DNA from 4 places in the Saccharospirillum sp. HFRX-2 genome. Region 4 is predicted to be linked to each of the others. Evidence: predicted binding sites of a transcription regulator. Region 4 holds the regulator's gene; each other region holds the start of a gene.
The links. The regulator LexA, encoded in region 4, represses DNA repair genes until DNA is damaged. The targets are predictions, from matches to a motif close to TACTGTNTANNTANACAGTA.
Positions count from the first base shown of each region.

Region 1: imuA (translesion DNA synthesis-associated protein ImuA) is a predicted target of LexA. The motif match lies at 1,294-1,313, and genes of this name have one in related genera.
Region 2: recN (DNA repair protein RecN) is a predicted target of LexA. The motif match lies at 1,009-1,028, and genes of this name have one in related genera.
Region 3: ABMA60_RS10310 (PA0069 family radical SAM protein) is a predicted target of LexA. The motif match lies at 1,144-1,163, and genes of this name have one in related genera.

Region 1 is NZ_JBEBMU010000002.1:254,556-256,759, forward strand. Features, by position in the region: gene ABMA60_RS07725 (Y-family DNA polymerase) at 1-623, opposite strand, end outside; gene imuA (translesion DNA synthesis-associated protein ImuA) at 616-1,278, opposite strand; gene ABMA60_RS07735 (CLCA_X family protein) at 1,387-2,169, shown strand.
Region 2 is NZ_JBEBMU010000001.1:947,332-949,535, reverse strand. Features, by position in the region: gene dnaK (molecular chaperone DnaK) at 1-142, opposite strand, end outside; gene grpE (nucleotide exchange factor GrpE) at 234-824, opposite strand; gene recN (DNA repair protein RecN) at 1,052-2,204, shown strand, end outside.
Region 3 is NZ_JBEBMU010000004.1:66,455-68,658, reverse strand. Features, by position in the region: gene ABMA60_RS10320 (LysR family transcriptional regulator) at 1-150, shown strand, start outside; gene ABMA60_RS10315 (hypothetical protein) at 132-1,040, opposite strand; gene ABMA60_RS10310 (PA0069 family radical SAM protein) at 1,222-2,204, shown strand, end outside.
Region 4 is NZ_JBEBMU010000006.1:14,565-16,768, forward strand. Features, by position in the region: gene ABMA60_RS12885 (alpha/beta hydrolase) at 1-675, opposite strand, end outside; gene lexA (transcriptional repressor LexA) at 750-1,358, shown strand; gene dnaQ (DNA polymerase III subunit epsilon) at 1,378-2,124, opposite strand; gene rnhA (ribonuclease HI) at 2,126-2,204, opposite strand, start outside.

The sequences.
Region 1 (2,204 bases), on a different contig from region 4:
GAGCGAGGCGCCTGGCGCAGTTGGCGCAAGTTTTTCAGCCCCATGGCGGCCAGCGCGCGAAGGTCGCGCGCGTCCAGCGGTAAGGCTAATTGGTCGATCGACAGCTTGCCCAACTGCTGTTGCTCGGCGGCGGCATCGATAAGCCGCCCATTCTGGTGATTCTCCGCCAATAAGCGCGCCGCCAGCGGTGTATGGCCCAGCGCCAACTGATAGTTATGGCCACTGTGCTGCAGTGAACTGTCCAGAGCCTCGATAAAGGTTTCGAGCCCGCCGTGCCAACGCAGCATGGAGCCGATTTCCAGGCTCAAACCCAGCGGCGAACAGAGCCGGATATCCGCGCAATGCTGGTAACAAAGCACCGCCAGATGCCGCAATTGAGTAGCCTCAAGTTGCGCGCTATAGCTCGCCTGAGCAACCTGATCGACCAGACAGTAGGCGGTGCGCAGGCTCATACCGGGTTGAACGCCTTCGCTTCGCGCCAGGGCATTGCATTGCTGTACGCTGCGGCCATCGCTGCTGGTCAGCAATACCGGTCGTGTTTGTGCAACCTCACCAAAGCGGGCTTCCAGAGCCAAGAGCGGAAAATGCAGATAGAGCCACAGCGGTTGGACGGTTTTAGCCATGGTCGTCGTCCTGCGCGACGTTGGCATCGCGGACTAAAGGCAAGGACAACCGAACATCGGCGCCGGGCCAGCCGCCACGACGTTTAAGCACACGGCAATGCAGACGTTCGTTGTTGTCTGGTTCGATCAACAGTCGCAAGGCGGCCATGGACGCCTGCTGCTGCAAACGCGCCGGCCGCAGTAAAAACAGCGGCACCGCGTTTTTTTCAGCGGCCAGTTGCAGGCGCCGCAAGCGCCGGGGATCGAGCTGGGAAACCCAGGCCAATACCGCCTGACTGCCACCACTGCTGAGGCTTTGTTCCAGCGTCCAGCTCAGTTCCGTTTCGCTGTCAGCCTGGCACAGCAGCAGACGATCCAGGCGCAGCCCCCAATGAGCCAGGGCCGAACCGTGCGGTCGAAAAGGGGCGTTGCACCAGACCTGCCAACGGACATCGGTCTGGCTCAGATGCGCCAGTGTCGGCAACAGCAAGCGTAATTCGCCTTGGCCTGCGGTCTGGTAAAACAGTTCGGTCATGGCGGCAGCGGGCCAGCCACCGCCGGGTAAAATAGCGTCCAATTCCGGCAGGCCGGTACTGAGTGCGGCGATCTGATTTTGCCGCCAATGCTGGCCGGACCAGAGGTCACCGCGTTCGGTTAGGGTCGTCAGTAGAGACATGAAACTGCACACAAATACTGTATATAAATACAGTATAATTGGCACGTTTTACTTTGCCAGCCGACAGCCGTCAGAATTTGTAACCGACGCTTTGGAGTCCTTGATTGAATGAGTAACAGACAGTGGCAACGACGCGGCCCGGATCATCGCAGTGGGCAACAAGTCGGCTTTGCAGACATTCGCCGCCGCTTCGATTTTCGCTCGGTGCGCCTGGGTCGCTGGGTTAAACCGGACGAACGCGACCGTGCCGCGACCGCCTTTTACGATGCGCTGTGCGACCTAATGCTTATTCTGGGCGGCAATGAACTGCTGATCGGCCTGCGCGGCACCCTGTCGCTGGAATACGGCCTGGGCGGTCAGTTGGGTGTGGCGGCGCACTATATGCCCGCCACTCGAGCCTTTGCGCTGGCCAAAAACGCCGGCCCCGGCAGCATCGCTCACGAATGGTTTCATGCCTTCGACCATTACATCACCGACAAAGCCTTTATTGATCCACCCTCGAGCCTAATGGGATCGCGCGCCTGGCTGGACAGTCGAGCAATGCGGCCGCACGCCCTGAATGAGCAGTTGTTTGGCTGCTATCAAGCCGTATTGCTGGATGCCGACGGGGCGCAACCGAGTGCGCTGTTTCAGGCGGCTGCCGAGGCCGATCGCGAGCGCGGCCAGCTTTATTACAGTCAGCCGGAAGAGCTCTGCGCCCGAGCCTTTGAAGCCTTTGTTGAGGATGCCAGCATCAAGAATCGCTTTCTGGTGTATGGCAGTCGTACGTCGGCCGAAGCCCGGGCAGGGCTTTATCCAAAAGGCGAGGAGCGCGAACGGATCAAGCTGGCGTTCAGTCATTACTTTAAGCGGCTGGGCAACGCTCTGAAGCAACAATCGCAACAGTCATAGACCTCCTGAACACAACTAGTATTTGACATTCGAAA
Region 2 (2,204 bases), on a different contig from region 4:
TTTCATCATCATCGGTGAAGGCCACAATGGACGGGGTGGTACGATCGCCCTCGGCGTTTTCGATCACCTTCGCCTTGTCGCCTTCCTGAATGGCCACACACGAGTTGGTGGTTCCCAAGTCGATGCCTATGATCTTGCCCATTTTAACTGACACTCCGTAGTTCGTTTAACTGCTTGCTTGGCTATATGTGAGCGGCTGTTTCGAATTCAAGACCCTGCGCAGTGCAGGGTTATTAAGCGGTCTCATTAATACTCTGACCGCCACCACCGGAACCTTTGCTGACCATCACCATGGCCGGGCGTACCAGACGCTCGTGCAGGGTGTAGCCTTTTTGCATCACGGCGATAACGGTATTCGGCTCAACATCCGGGTTTTCAACCATGGACATGGCCTGATGCAGCTGAGGATCAAAAGGATGCCCCTGAGGATCAATCGCTTCGACATTCAGCTTATCGAAGGTATCGAGCAGCCCTTTCAGGGTCATCTCAACACCTTCTTTTAACGGTGCGATCTCATCGGTCTCAGTTTCGATAGCGGCCAGCGTACGTTCAAGATTGTCCGCTACCGTCAGCATTTCCTTGACCAGTTTTTCCTGCCCAAACTTGTGAGCATTTTCGACGTCTTTTTCTACCCGGCGACGCAGGTTGGCCATTTCAGCTTCAGCACGCAGGTATTGCTCATGATTTTCTTTCGCCTGCTGTTGAGCAGCAGCCAACTGCTCTGCCAGCTCAGACGTAGCAGCCTCATCAGCGGCGGCTTCCGGGGCAGCCTCTGTCGGCGCAACGTCTTCCTGGGTCTCTACTGATTTATCTTCGCTTGCCATCATCGGATCCCAAATTTAAATATTCCGAACTTATCCGGCCGTGACCGGGTGATAAAACCACCCTCCACACTGCATCAGTGCGAAGTGATTGGTGAGTTAGCTGGCCGAATTAATTGGGACTTGACCTGCTATTTCAAGGGAATAGCACCGCTGTTAATAGCGCTGCTTGAAATCACACCAAAAACACTGTACATATAGCCAGTATTCGACCTACCTGGGGAGCACCCATGCTGCAGAGTCTGGTTATCCGTAATATCGCCATTGCCGACAATATCGAAATCGAATGGCAACGAGGCATGACTTCCATTTCCGGCGAAACCGGTGCCGGCAAATCCATCTTGCTCAACGGCTTATCACTAGCGCTGGGTGAACGTGCCGATTCGGGCATCGTGCGCCACGGTGAAAAACGCGCCGAGGTCACCGCCAGCTTTCAGGTTGCCCGTATTCCGGCGGCGCAAACCTGGTTGTCAGAACGCGATCTGGACCAGGGCGACGACTGCATTCTTCGCCGCACCGTTTCCGCCGAAGGCCGTTCACGCGCCTACATCAACGGCCAGCCTGTTCCGTTAAGCGAACTGAAGGCTCTGGGCGAATGCCTGATCGACATCCACAGCCAGCACGCCCATCAATCCCTGTTACGCATCGATACCCATCTGCGCCTGCTGGACGAATACGCCGGCCAGGAAGAGCTGCGCCAGTCAGTCCGCGAAGCCTGGATCAGTTGGCAAGGCCGCGCCCGCAAATATCGCCAGCTCAAAGACAACTCCGATGAAAACGCCGCGCGCCGGCAATTGCTGGAATATCAGGTCGATGAGCTGCAGCAGCTGGCCTTACAAAGCGGTGAAGTGGAGGATCTGGAACAGGAGTTCAAGCGCTACAACCAGACCGAGAATCTGGTCAACGAAAGCTATGCCGCTCGACAGTTGCTGGAAAATGAAGACGGCAATGATGCGCTCTCCGCGTTAAAAAACGCCCTGCAACGACTGACCAGCCTGGAAGATCCCCACCCGCGCTTAACCAACGCCATCGGCCTGCTGGAAAGCGCCTTAATCCAGGCACAGGAAGCCAGCGGCGATCTGGACAGCTACCTGGAAAGTTTCGAAGTGGATGCGGCCCGAGTACAGGAAGTGGAAGACCGTCTGGACCGTATTCACAGCCTGGCCCGCAAACATCAGATTCGCTCAGAGGCGCTGCCTGAGCACAGCCAGGTATTGTCCGAGGAGCTGCACAGCCTGACCACCGACGCCGAAGATCTGGAAGGCATGGCCGAGGAAGTTAAACAACTGGAAACCAAATACCGCGATCAGGCAACGGAACTGAGCACTCAACGACGCCAGGCAGCCGAACGCTTTGCGGCCGAAGTCATGGACAAGCTGGATC
Region 3 (2,204 bases), on a different contig from region 4:
GCGCTGCGGGAATTTGAATTCGCCCGTATTGAGCGTCAGGTTGGCCTGTTCCATCGCCGAGATCGCGACCCTTCCGCGCTGGCGCGCGATTTTATTGCCTTGTGCGAGCAGCGCTTGGCGGGCGCCCAGGGTTATTCCAGACGCAGCTGATCGAGGTGGATGCGGCTCGGTTGTTCCAGATCGACAGCGAAGATTTCCACCCGGGCAATGTCGCTTAAGTTGAGCAACTGTTCAGCTTTGGAATCCTGCGGCGGGTGCAATGGAATCTGCACCAGATTCCAGCCGAATTCGACGATAAAACTCTCGTTGAAGCGTTGCCCAAAGGCGACATTGCTGTCGAGACTGTTGTGGTCGTCGATGCGCACCGTCAGCGTTAAGGGCGTGAGTTTGGGGTTATAGACCGCCATCGACAGGCGGCTGTAGGCGGACCAGTCACGCGGCGGCGTAATCATGCGCGCGCTCTGGTATTCACCCGGTTCCAGCTCCACCGCCAAACTGCGATGGCCTTGCCAGGCGCGTTCCTCACTGAGGCTGACCGCGCCTTGCCACCAGTCGAGTTCGTAATCGGTTTCGAAGCTGCCCAGGCGCGGCAGTTGAGCGTCGAGCCGATAGATGGTCAGCGCTGCCAGCAGCACCAGACTGAGCTGATGCGCGAACAGCCCAGTGGCGATGACGCGGCCGGTCCATACCTGAGGCGTGCCTTTGTTGAGCCAGAAAATACCCAGCCAGGCACCGACCAGATTGCGCTCGATATCGCTCCAGTCCTGTTGATGACCGACGTCGTAGCGCAGGTATTCGAGCATGATACTGAGGATAAAAACGGCCAGGCTGATCGCCAGCCAGTGCGGCCAGGTGCGCATGTCCAGACGGGAGCGCAAAGCGGTGATGGCCAGCGCAAAATAGATGATATGGCCCAAATCCCAAAGCGCACGGTCGAGCGCGGCGTCACGGCTGAGCGGGCCTTCCATAAACAGAAACGGCAGGCCGATCAGCAACAGGGCGGTAAGCCCCCACTTGTTGATCCAGGAGAAGAGGGACATCGAGGCTTGGTTCAGGTCGTATACGAAGGCGCCACTATGCCTGTCGAGTCTTGTGTTGTACACCGACGGCCTTGCCTTAAACCGGCGCTGGTCACAGCGAAAATACTGTATAAATAGACAGTATTTGATGGCAATATTGGCACCAGACTTACCAGCAATAATCCAGCAAGAGCCCAATACCATGTCTGCTGATCATCGCATTAAAACCCGTGGTACCGGTGCCCAGCCGGCCAATCGTTATCAGCCCCAGCGCATCGAGGCGGCCAGCGATGACTGGCCGCTGGACCCGGATGATGACCTTACGCCAGACAGCCTGGCCACCCAGGTCGACGATGAAAAGGTGCGTACCATCATCAGCACCAATCAATCGCCCGATGTGCCTTTCGAGCAGTCGATTAATCCCTATCGGGGTTGCGAGCATGGCTGCATCTATTGCTTTGCCCGGCCGACGCACGCCTACTGGGATTTCTCGCCCGGACTTGATTTCGAAACCCGGCTGATCGCCAAAACCGGCGCTGCCGACCGCCTGCGCGAAGCGCTCGATAAGCCCAATTACCGCTGCAAGCCGATTGCGCTGGGCATGAATACCGATGCTTATCAGCCGTTGGAAAAACAGCGCCGCATCACCCGCGAACTGCTGGAAGTGATGCGCGACTATCGCCACCCGGTATCGATCATCACCAAGGGCGGGCTGATTCTGCGCGATCTGGATTTGCTGGCTGAGCTCGCGGCCGATGGCTTGTGCAGCGTCAGTGTCAGCCTGACTACTTTGGATAACGATTTAAAACGTCGACTGGAACCGCGCGCCGCCTCGCCGGCAACGCGTTTAAAAGTAGTACGCGAACTGACCGCCGTCGGCGTACCCACCAGTGTGCTGCTGGCGCCGATGATTCCCTTTATCAACGATGCCGAAATGGAAGCACTGCTGGAAGCCGCCGCAGGTGCTGGCGCCAGACAAGCCGGCTGGATACTGCTGCGCTTACCGTTGGAAATCGCTGAATTATTCGAAGACTGGTTGCAGCGCCATTACCCGGACCGGGCTGAGCATGTGATGGCGCGTATTCGGGATTTACGCGGCGGCAAGCTGTACCAGAGTGAGTTTGGCAAGCGCATGCGCGGCCAGGGTGTTTACGCCGACTTGCTCAGTCAGCGCTTTAAACGCGC
Region 4 (2,204 bases):
AATAGCCTGGCCGCCAGTGGTCTTCCAACCACCAAACCAACCCCCTTTTTTCAGCAATTGACGAAACAGTTGCCGCACTTCCATTTCTTCGCCCGGCCCTTTCACCCAGGCGCTTTTAAGCAGACGAATGCGCTGAATCAGCTTGGCGCCGGGTAACCAATAAAGGCGACGTGGCGGTAACTGGTGGGAATTAACGAACAATAGCTCCGGCAGCGTCTCACCGTAGGCCAGAGTTCGGCTGATCAACTCACAACCCATGCCGCGAGCAACAACGGCTGGTTTGTGGCCACAGCGTTCTTCAATAAACGCGAACACGGACGGCAGATCATACTCAGCCATAATGTCCAGCGTATTGGTTTGCGGTCGTTGGTTGCGCGATGACAAACCATGGCCCCGCCAATCCAATAGCCAGACATCGTAACCCTGACGTACCAACTCACCAGCGGTACCGCCAACGCCATAATCCAACCATTGCCAGTGGTTGTAGAACGCATCGTGAACCAACAATAGCGGCAACGCCTTGGTCACTTTTTCCTGATGCAGACGCACCAGTGCAATCTCGACGGTTTTGTCGGTGCTGTTGTTGGGTTTCAGGGAATAGACATCTTCGTAGACGCCTTCTTTGAATTCCGCACTGGCCAAAGCCACCGGGAAAAGTTCACTGCTACTTTTCAAGCCTTTAGAGTCCTTTACAGTGAGCGTAGCCTGTATATAATCACAGCTACTGTATAAAAAAACAGGGCGACACTATGCTGAAACTGACCGCTCGTCAACAAGAGGTGCTGGATATCATTAAAGAGCACCTTGGCGCCACCGGCTACCCACCGACCCGGGCAGAAATCGCCCAACGGCTCGGTTTTAAATCTCCCAATGCGGCGGAAGAACACCTCAAGGCCCTGGCCCGTAAAGGGGCTATTGAGATGGTCTCCGGTGCCTCACGCGGTATCCGACTGCCGGAATCCGAAGCCGAAGCGGGCATTCCCGTCGTCGGCCGTGTTGCTGCCGGCTCCCCTATTCTGGCCCAGGAACAGATTGAGGAATTCGTCGAAATTCCCTCCGGTCTGTTCAACCCCAAAGCCGATTATTTGCTTCAGGTGCAGGGGCTCAGTATGAAAGACATCGGCATACTGGAAGACGATCTAATCGCGGTTCACAAGACCGATCAAGCCCGCAATGGCGATATCGTTGTTGCTCGAGTCGGTGAAGATGTCACCGTCAAACGCTATGAACGCGAAGGCGGCATTGTAACGCTCTATCCGGAAAATACCGACTTTGATCCGATCAAGATCGACCTGGAACAGGACGACTTTGCCATCGAAGGTCTCTACGTCGGCGTTATTCGCCGGACGTTGCACTAAGCACCGCCCGGCAAACGCATCACTCCGGTCGCGCCTCTGGCTCATTCGAGCTATTCCACAGGGGCGCGGTGCCGGATTTCTTCTCAATCATCGCCAGCATCTGTAGATGCGCTTCGCGCTCTGCGGCCGTCGGCTCAATAACGACCAAGCGCTCTCCAGCCGCCATCACCGCACTGGCATCAAAACTCACTTCTTCATTATTGGACTGGGGTTCTTCATCCAGAATCAGTGCCGTCTGGCCACCGGTCATCATCAAATAGACGTCAGCAAGAATCTCCGAGTCAAGCAAAGCGCCGTGCAGTGTACGGTGGCCGTTATCGATACCATAGCGTTTGCACAACGCATCCAGTGAAGCCTTGGCACCCGGATGTTTTTCACGCGCCAGCATCAGCGTATCGAGCACGGTGCAATGACTGTCCAACCGACCGAAACGGCTGTCACCTTCGGCGGCCAACCGATCAAATTCCATTTGCAGGAAGCCCATATCGAAGGAGGCGTTGTGGATGACTAGTTCAGCGCCCGCGACAAACTGCCAGAAGTCGTCAGCGATATCGCGAAACTTAGGCGCGTCCTTAACCTTCTCATTATCAATGCCGTGAACGGCGATCACTTCTTCGGGAATGTCGCGCTCCGGGTTGATGTAGTAGTGAAAGTGTCGGCCAGTATGTTTACGGCCGACCAGTTCGACACACCCAACTTCGACGATGCGATCGCCCTTGTTGGGGCTCAGACCGGTGGTTTCCGTATCCAGTACAATCTGTCGCATATCAACCTCGCTTAATAATGTCGTCGACGCCCTGATTAGCCAGCGCATCGGCACGTTCGTTCCCTTCATTACCGGCGTGG